DNA from 3 places in the Cobetia sp. D5 genome. Region 2 is predicted to be linked to each of the others. Evidence: predicted binding sites of a transcription regulator. Region 2 holds the regulator's gene; each other region holds the start of a gene.

Region 1 (3,277 bases), 230 kb from region 2:
ACATCTCGGGCGTGAAGCGGAACAGGGTCGGGCTGTAGAGCCCCTTCTCGCCATGTGCCGCCATGATCTTGCGTACCTCTCCGATGCGATAGGCACCGGCGATCTCGAGATCGGCGTCATCCCACAGCACCAGATGCCGGTAGTGGGCGTCATAGCGATCGATATCGCGCCGCTCGCCGGTGCCCTCGCCGACCCGCCGGAAACTGATCTCGCGCAGTCGCCCGATCTCGCGCATCACGCTGGAGCCGGGGAAGGCATCGAACAGATAGATCTTCTTGCCGTCGCGGGTCTCACCCAGCAATTCACAGGGCGTCAGTTCCTCACGCAGCGCCTGGCGCTCCTCGGGATGGCCGATGGCCTTCTCGGTCACGAACAGGCCACGCTTGCCGCGCCCGATGCGATACAGGTGCTTGCGCAGCAGACGCGTCTTGGCGTTGGTATTGAGGGCATCACTGTCGAGGCGCTCCAGCGGAATCAGCTCGCCGATGCGCAGCTTGAGCTGCCGCTCGCGCTGGCGAAACATCTCATGCGCCAGCAGGGGTGTGCCGAAGCTGCGGTTGATCGACGACAGCGCATAGAAGAGCGTCGAGTTGCGCCCGCTGACGTGGATAGGCAGCACCGGCGCGTTGGTCTTGCGCGCGAAATGCAGGAAACCCGACAGCCACTTGCCATCGCGTGGCCCGGTCGGGCCTGCACGCGAGACCTCGCCGGCCGGGAAGATGATCACGGCCTCTTCATTCATCAGCGCATCGCAGATCTGACCACTGCTCTTGCGATAGCCACGGCGACTGAGGTTGTCCAGCGGCAGCAGCAAGGGTGCCAGCGGCTCGACCTTCATCAGGATGTCATTGGCGACGATCTTGACGTCGCGGCGCACTTCGCCGACCAGCTTGAGCAGCGCGAGGCCATCCAGTGACCCCAGCGGATGGTTGGCGACGATGACGACACGCCCGTAGGCCGGAATGTTCTCGCGCTCCCGCGAGGACACCGAGTAGCCGAAGGAGAAGTGATCGAGCACGCGGTCAATGAAGTCGAAACCGCGCTGGTCCGAGTTCTCGCCGAGGAAGGCATTGATCTCGCCCTCGTGCACCAGGCGCCGCAGCATGGCCAGAGCTGGCCGCCGGATCAGCGGGTGACGCTTGGCAAAGGCAGGATACTTGGCAGCGATGACGCGGGCAGTATCGATCATGCTCTCTCCTTGGCCGCACGGAGTGCGGAACGCGATGTCTGGATCATGGGGCTTGATATCACGTCAGGTTCGCGCCACTTCATGACAGATGCGTCACAGTCCCCGTACAGTGAGATGACAGTCGCCCACGTGATCCGCGGCCGATGCGCCCCGGCACGGAGATCATCCGCGTACGAACAGGCAGCGCGACTGCCACGCCAAGGAGAGAGCGAATGTTTGCGATAGCCGTCGAGAATGAATCACTGGTCTGGCAGGAAACCGAGGCCCCGCACGGGATCGCCTCGGATGAGGTGCGTATCGAGGTGGCCTGGGCCGGCGTCAACCGCGCCGACCTGATGCAGCGCGCCGGCCAATATCCACCACCCGAAGGTGCCAGTCAGATCCTGGGACTGGAGGTCAGTGGCACCATTCGCGAGGTCGGCCGCCACGTCGAGCGCTTCAAGGTCGGTGATCCGGTCTGTGCACTGCTGTCCGGTGGCGGCTATGCCGAGGAAGTGGTCGTCAACGCCCTGCAGGTGCTGCCGGTGCCGGAGGGCTATAGCCTGCGAGACGCCGCCGCGCTGCCGGAGATGTTCGCCACCGCCTGGCTGAACCTGTTCATCGAGGGCAACCTCAAGCACAAGGAGCGCGTGCTGCTGCATGCCGGTGCCAGCGGCATCGGTACCACCGCCATCCAGCTGTGCGGGCTGTTCGGGCATCCGTGCTTCGTGACCGTCGGCAGCCAGGAAAAGCTGGAGACCTGCCTGCGCCTCGGCGCGGATGCCGGCTGGAATCGCCACGATGGCAGCTTCGTGGAGGCCGTGAACGACTGGGGCGGCGCCGACATGATTCTCGACCCGGTGGGCGGCGGCTATCTGGCCGACAATCAGCAGGTGCTGAAACAGGATGGCCGCATGGTATTGATCGGCCTGATGGGCGGGCGCATGGATGATCTGGATCTGGGTCGCATGCTGATGAAGCGTCAGCGCCTGATCGGCTCGACCCTGCGGTCGCGCTCCCCCGATGGCAAGGGCATGGTGCTGGATGCGCTCTACGTGCATGTGTGGCCGCGCCTGGCGCGGGGTGAGCTGCGCCCGCATATCGACAAGAGCTGGCCGATCCAGGAAGCCGATGCCGCGCATGCCTATGTGCAGGACAACGCCAGCACCGGCAAGGTGTTGCTGGCGGTGACGGGCGCCTGAGCCTCGTCATGGCGCTGATGACATCAGCAGCATGAAAAAAACGGCAGCATGAAAAAGCGGCAGCCCACTGGGCTGCCGCTTTTTTGGCTTTATTGGCGCTATCTCGTGCTCACTGCTCCGCCTGACAACATCTGACCTGACAACACCCGGCCTGACAGCAGTGTCGCTCATGCCGCCAGGCGTAGACCCCGAGGCACCTGGCAGAGGCTTATTCGCTACGCCCGATCGACTGGGCTTTCTGCCAGGTGAGTTGCAGCAGACGGGCGTCATCTCCGGCGCGATGGCGCTGGATGCCACCCTCGGCGATCACCGCTTCCTTGAGCTCCGCCCAGCAATTCAGCTGCTCCTCATCGAGCAGCCGTCTGAGCGCCTCGAGACGAAAGCGCGGCAGCATGCCGGCATGATAGAACAGCAGCGAGAGCCAGGTATTGTCGTAGCCCCAGCTGTCGCTGTAGGCGATTCCGGCCTCACCCAGCTCATCATTGACCCACTGCGCCACCTCACGCACTGGCCGCCCTTCGCGTGCCAGCCGTGCCCGTGAGATGCCGTGCAACAGCTCCGCCTTCGGGTCCCAATGCACCCACTCATCAAGAGGCTGTATCAGGAAGGCGCAACTGCTGCCGTCGGCACGCGCCAGCCCGATCTCGATCGGATAGCTACCACGGCCAAAGCCGGAGGCTTCAATATCGAGCAGAATAGGCAGCGTCACACGAATCTCCCAAGGTATCTCAGGCAGACAGGGCCCGGGCGAGAAGAGGTTGAATGTCCTCAGGTTACGGGAATTGCCCCCTGCTTGGCGAGTCCTGAGCGCGACGCTGTCAACGCAGGCATCAGGTCGATCTGCTCCATCACGCTGGCATCACGTTCAAGAGACGCGCGCGGGAGGGCCAGAGACGACAACGCCCTC
Region 2 (3,277 bases):
CGGTCATCGCCTCTCGACGCTGGGCGAACGCTCGCTGGGCCATTGGCTGTTTCGCCAGCCCGACCTGACCCGCAGCGCCATCGATGTCAGCCGCGCCCCGCTGGTGCTTTCGAGCCCCAGGCCGCTGGCCCGCACCACCAGCCTGTGGATGCGCCGGTCGATGTTCTCGCATGGTCGCTTCAAGGTGCTGGTGCAGGAGGGCTTCACGCCGGCCTTCCAGCACGCGCTGCAGCTGGCCTGAGCCTTGCTGGCCGACTGGCCTCATTTCTCTCTTCCCTTGCCCACTACCACCCGCCCAGGAGCCCCGATGACCGCGTCATCCACTTCCGCCGCTTCGCGTCCTTCCAGACTGGCCGACTACCTCGCCCTGACACGGCTGGACCGCCCCATCGGCACCTGGCTGCTGATGTGGCCGACCCTGTGGGCACTGTGGCTGGCGGCAGATGGCATTCCCGAGCGCACGACCCTACTGATCTTCATCGCCGGGGTCTATCTGATGCGCGCCGCCGGCTGCGTGATCAACGACTACGCCGACCGCCATTGGGACAAGCATGTCGAGCGCACGCGAGATCGGCCGCTGACCTCGGGTCGCATTTCGGAGCGCGAGGCGCTGACGCTGTTCGGGGGGCTGGTCGCGGCCGCCTTCGTGCTGGTGTGCTTCACCAACCTGACCACGGTGCTGCTGTCGATCGTCGCCGTGCTGCTGGCGGCCAGCTACCCGTTCATGAAGCGCTTCCATCATCTGCCTCAGGTGGTGCTGGGCGCCGCCTTCGGCTGGGCGATTCCGATGGCGTTCGCCGCGACGCTGGAGGAGGTGCCAACCTACGGCTGGTGGCTGTTCGCGGCCAACCTGATGTGGACGGTGGCCTACGACACCGCCTATGCGATGGTCGATCGCAACGACGACCTCAAGGTGGGCATCAAGTCCACCGCCGTGCTGTTCGGGCGTGCCGACAAGCTGATGATCGGCCTGTTGCAGCTGGGCATGCTGGTGATGTTGATCGGCATCGGCCTGCACCTGGCGCTGGGCATCTTCTACTGGCTGGGGCTGGCTGCCGCCGCCGTCACCTTCGTCTGGCAGCAACGTCTGATCCGTGAGCGTGAGCGTGCGCCCTGCTTCCAGGCGTTCCTCAACAATCATTGGACGGGGCTGCTGATCTTCGCCGGTATCGCCCTGGCGACCTGGCCGATGAGCTGACTCCTGCATAAACATTAGTATTATTTAAATTAAAGCGACCCCTGCCCTCTGTTGCTTCCCAGCCCACGGATCATGCCTGCCTGCCGCGCCTCCAAGGTGGCTGGCAGGCTTGCGTGCAAGCTGCCATGCTGGCAGTTGTCATCTCGTTGTCATATAAGCGGGTTGTAATCGTCATCGACTTGTCATTCTGGCGCGTGCGCCGACTGCTGCATGGGATCTAGCGATGAGCTCCAAGACCGTACTGATTGTCGACGATGAATCCTCGATTCGCGAGATGATCGCCGTTGCCCTCGAAATGGCGGATTACCGCGTGCTGGAGGCAGACAATGCCCAGGACGCCCACGCCATCGTCGTCGATGAAAAGCCCGATCTGCTGTTGCTGGACTGGATGATGCCGGGCACCAGTGGCCTGGAGCTCGCGCGGCGTCTCAAGCGTGACGAGACCACCTCGGAGCTGCCGATCATCCTGTTGACCGCCAAGGGCGAGGAAGACAACAAGATTCAAGGCCTGGAAGCCGGTGCCGACGACTACATCACCAAGCCCTTCTCGCCGCGCGAGCTGGTCGCCCGTCTCAAGGCCGTGCTGCGTCGCACCACTCCCAAGGGGGTCGAGGAGGCGGTGGAAGTCGAAGGCCTGATGCTCGACCCGGCCAGCCACCGCGTCACCGCCCACGGCAACTCGCTGGATGTCGGCCCGACCGAATATCGCCTGCTGCAGTTCTTCATGACGCATCAGGAGCGTGCCTACACGCGCAGCCAGCTGCTCGATCAGGTATGGGGCGGCAACGTCTATGTCGAGGAGCGCACCGTGGACGTGCACATCCGTCGCCTGCGCAAGGCGCTGGGCACAGGCCATCAGCATCTGATCCAGACCGTCCGCGGCACCGGTTACCGCTTCAGCGCTCAGGCCTGAGGGATTCATGCGCTATTGGACCAACGAGCTATGGCGCCTCGGCTACCTTGCCGGTGGCTTCGGCCTGATCGGTGGCCTGCTGGGCCATCTGGGCTGGGGCCTGGCGCTGGGCCTTTCGCTGTATCTGTTCGTCCATCTCAAGCACTTGAAGAGCCTCTACACCTGGCTGATCACCAATCCCCATGAAGAGCCGCCGCCCGGCGATGGCGTCTGGGGAGACCTGCTCGATCGCCTTTACCGCTACCAGAAGGGCCAGCGTCAGGCTCAGGAGCGACTGCGCAGCATCCTCAACCGTATCCAGGAATCCTCCGAGGCCATGCGCGACGGCCTGGTGATGCTGGACAACCACGGTGACATGGAATGGTGGAACAGCGCTGCCGAGCAGCTGGTCGGTCTCAAGGCCAGCCACGACCGTGGCCAGCACATCACCAACTATCTGCGTGACCCCGTCTTCATCGACTACTTCAATCGGCTGGCCTACCGCGAGCCGCTGACACTCCAGTCGCCGCTGTCTGACAACCTGACGCTGCAGATCTCCATCACCCTGTTCGGTGACAACGAGCGTCTGGTCATGCTGCGTGACGTCACCCGCCTCTATCGTCTTGAAGAGATGCGCCGCGACTTCGTGGCCAATGTCTCCCATGAGCTGCGCACGCCGCTGACGGTACTGGCCGGCTATCTCGAGACCTACTCCGATTACGCCGATGACCTGCCACCGCGCTGGCAGCGTGGACTGGGCCAGATGCAGAGCCAGACCGATCGCATGCAGCACCTGGTCGAGGACCTGCTGACCCTGTCACGCCTGGAAACCGACGAGCTGTCCGACAATGGTCGCTGCATCGACATGAGCGCCCTGCTCGGCCATATCCGCGACGACGCCGAAGGCCTGTCCCAGGGGCGCCACACCTTCTCCATCGAGGCCGATGCCAGCCTGTCACTGCGCGGTGAGGAGCAGGAGCTGCGCAGCGCGATCTCGAATCTGGTCTTCAATGCGGTGCGCTACACCCCCGAAGACTGTCACATCACCCTGCGCTGGAAGGCGGATGACCAGGGCCTGCTGGTCGAGGTGGAAGATGACGGGGACGGCATCGACCCGGTGCACCTGCCGCGTCTGACCGAGCGCTTCTACCGCATCGACAAGGGCCGCAGCACCGCCACGGGAGGCA
Region 3 (3,277 bases), 1.8 Mb from region 2:
CGCCTCGGCTCGATCCAGCATGCCTACGCCTACGCGATCGACCGTGGCGACCCCAAGCAGCAGCAATTCCAGCAGCGCCTGCGCGAGATAGGCTTCGAGGTCAAACTCAAGCCCTTCATCCAGCGCGGCGACGGCTCGGCCAAGGGCGACTGGGATGTCGGCATCACCATCGACGTGATGGAAGCCGCCCCCGAGGTCGATGAGATCATCCTCGCCTCCGGCGATGGCGACTTCGCCCTGCTGCTGGACCATGTCGCCACCCGCCACGCCATCACCACCCGCGTCTATGGCGTCGAAGCCCTCACCGCCCTCGCCCTGATGAAAAGCGCCCATCACTTCCGCGAAGTCGATGAAAGCCTGCTGATGCGCTGATACCGATCGATCGGGTCTCAACCGCGCCCGAATCCTGCCCGTCGCACAAAAAACACCCGCACGGCCTCCACCGACAGAGAGGTGTGCGGGCGTTTTCGCCTGGGCCACCAGCGGCCTGCCAGGCATTCAGGCTTCGCCGCGAACTTGCCGACTAGCTCTGTGGTGCGGCACTCAGCGTCAATTCGATGGCGTCGTGGCGCCAGTGTTCATCATCGCAGTCCACCGCGCGGCCATTCTGATCGAAGTTGATGCGAGTGATGCGCTGCGCGGGGCTGCCCTGCGCGGCGTTCAGCGCGGCGGCGGCCTCAGCGTCAAACACCGTGGAGGCCAGCTCGAAGCTGACGCGACTGACACGAATGGCATATTCGTGCCGATAGAGGTCGGTCAGGGAGTGGGCCGCGAGGTCGAAATCGAGGATGCCCGGGAAGCAGTCACGTCGCAGGTGATGGCAGACATGCAGCACGCGCCGCCCGTCGATACGCCGCACGCGAGTGATGCGATAGACCACTGAGCCCTCCGCAATCCCCAGTCGCCGCGCGATCACCGCGTTGGCAGCGACCTCTCCTGCCGCCAGTACCTCGGTGCTGGCCACCCGCTGCTGTGACTCGACCATGTCGCGAAATGGCAGGCACGCCAGCAAGTCATAGCGCAGTCGTGGCGGCGAGACGAACCAGCCCCGCCGATTCTCGCGATAGATGCGCCCCTCCGCCTCCAGCTGCAGCAAGGTGTCGCGCAGGGTGACCCGCGTCGTGACAAAGCGTTCGATCATCTCGCGCTCGGAGGGCAGGCGCTGTGAAGCGCGTAGCGGCGCTGCCTCAAGATGGTTCAGCAACTTGCCCTTGAGCCCTGCCACGGGGACATCCGCGTCAGGAGTTGCCGATGAGGCGGCGTCACTCTGGGGCTCAAGCGAAGATGAAGGCATGCGAAGTTCCTGAAAGATAACGAAAGACAGCAATTTCTGGCGAGTCACTTGCATGACATCCAGGGCGTCCAGGATGGAAAGGGTCAGAGAGAAGCGATTTCTGTGGTCTAGTTCAGATGACCCGCAAAGTTCAGTGCGGCTTTTCAAGACACGCTTGTCGAGACACGCATGAGGAGAATAGTGGCATTGGCGTGACAACTCGGTGACAGCTCTGGCTGCCACGCCAGCTCAGCCATCACGCGCTGACTCATGCCTTGTCCGCCCATGGCTGTGGAAGATAGCGAGGACTGAAGCCCGCGGCAAGGCACGAAGAAGGCACGAAGAAGGTATGAAGGAGGCAGAGGCAGAGCCGCCACCCCATGCCATGACAACGACATGTTGACGACACGCAACTGTCACAGGCGAGCGCTAGAGTCGATCGTGCCTCTTGAACTGAACTAGACCACACAGTCTCGGCTGTCTCGACACTTGCCTGAGCACTTGGCACAGCACTGGTCTGATCAAAGATACGAGAACTGGCCTGAGCAATGACCTGAGCACCCGGACGTGCTCTCAGCGTGTCGACAGGGTGCCTGATGCCCGTCACGCCTTACCTTCAGCGCAGCGATTGTTCATCACCTACTGGGGAAATCTCCTTGAAGTCGATTGCCACTACCTCATCCCGCTCCACCGGCCTGCTGGTTTCCACCTGCATGGCCGCCCTGTTGGGCAGTGCCTCCGTCAGTGCCGCCGACATGCCGGCTGACCTTCTCGAGGCCGCTCAGTCCGAAGGCCGTGTCGATAGCGTCGGCATGCCGGACAGCTGGGCCAACTGGAAGGACACCTGGGCAGACCTCGAGTCGAAGTATTCCATCGCGCATAGCGATACCGACATGAGCTCCGCCGAGGAAGTCGCCAAGTTCAAGGCCGAGGGTGAGAACGCCACCGCCGATATCGGTGACGTGGGCTTCGCCTTCGGTCCGATCGCGGTGCAGCAAGGCGTGACCCAGGCCTACAAGACCACGACCTGGGAGCAGATCCCGGAGTGGGCCAAAGACAAGGATGGCCACTGGGTACTGGGCTACACCGGCACCATTTCCTTCATGATCAACAAGACGCTGGTCAGTGAAGATGAGCGCCCGACCTCCTTCGCCGATCTCGCCGAAGGTGACTACAAGGTGTCCGTCGGCGCCGTCGGCAAGGCGTCCCAGGCCAACAACGCCATTCTGGCCGCTGCCTTCGCCAATGGCGGCAAGGAATCCGACCTGACACCGGGCCTGGAAGTTTTCGCGGAACTGGCGCGCCAGGGCCGTCTGTCACTGGCAGAGCCGAGCATCGCCAACCTGGAGAAAGGCGAAGTCGAAGTCGCCCTGCTGTGGGATTTCAATGCCCTGAACTATCGCGATCAGATCAACCGCGACACCTTCGAGGTCGTCATTCCGTCTGATGCCTCCGTGACCTCCGGCTACGCCACCATCATCAACAAGCATGCCGCGCACCCGAATGCCGCCAAGCTGGCCCGTGAGTACATCCTCTCCGACGCCGGTCAGCTGAATCTGGCCAAGGGCTATGCCCGTCCCATCCGCGCCGAGCACCTCACCCTGCCCGAGGATATCGCCGCCAAGCTGCTGCCCAACGAGCAGTATGCCAATGCTCGTCCGGTCCAGGACTTCGCGGGCTGGGAAGCCAGTGCCAAGCAGCTGCCGCGCCAGTGGCAGTCCCAGGTACTGATCCACCAGCAGTGATCCCCGGCCTCTGCTTCACGCGAGCAGAGCGCGCACCATCCTGACAGACGGCATCGCCTTGGCGGTGCCGTCTTGAGCTTCACGGAGTCACCATGTCTCAGCGTGTCATTCTTGTCGTGCTCGACGGCCTCAACCACGCCGTGGGTCACCATGCCATGGGCTATCTGAGTGCCCTGGTCGAGGCCGGCCGTGGCCAGTATCAATCACTGGACTGCGAGCTGCCGGCCATGTCGCGCCCGCTCTATGAATGCCTGCTGAC

The links. Region 2 encodes PhoB, which activates phosphate uptake and scavenging genes when phosphate is short. Its sites were predicted from a motif close to TGTCATANNNNTGTCANA; they were not measured.
Region 1: the regulator PhoB is predicted to act here: its motif matches at 1,270-1,287, upstream of U0O11_RS16270 (NAD(P)H-quinone oxidoreductase).
Region 3: the regulator PhoB is predicted to act here: its motif matches at 1,485-1,502, upstream of U0O11_RS09825 (UTRA domain-containing protein).

The regions. Positions count from the first base shown of each region.
Region 1 covers NZ_CP142020.1:3,929,611-3,932,887, forward strand. The annotation lists gene U0O11_RS16265 (lysophospholipid acyltransferase family protein) at 1-1,189, opposite strand, end outside; gene U0O11_RS16270 (NAD(P)H-quinone oxidoreductase) at 1,402-2,370, shown strand; gene U0O11_RS16275 (3'-5' exonuclease) at 2,579-3,079, opposite strand.
Region 2 covers NZ_CP142020.1:4,161,237-4,164,513, forward strand. The annotation lists gene U0O11_RS17285 (chorismate--pyruvate lyase family protein) at 1-241, shown strand, start outside; gene ubiA (4-hydroxybenzoate octaprenyltransferase) at 308-1,198, shown strand; gene phoB (phosphate regulon transcriptional regulator PhoB) at 1,422-2,111, shown strand; gene phoR (phosphate regulon sensor histidine kinase PhoR) at 2,119-3,277, shown strand, end outside.
Region 3 covers NZ_CP142020.1:2,351,517-2,354,793, forward strand. The annotation lists gene U0O11_RS09820 (LabA-like NYN domain-containing protein) at 1-372, shown strand, start outside; gene U0O11_RS09825 (UTRA domain-containing protein) at 524-1,294, opposite strand; gene U0O11_RS09830 (ABC transporter substrate-binding protein) at 1,930-3,018, shown strand; gene U0O11_RS09835 (alkaline phosphatase family protein) at 3,111-3,277, shown strand, end outside.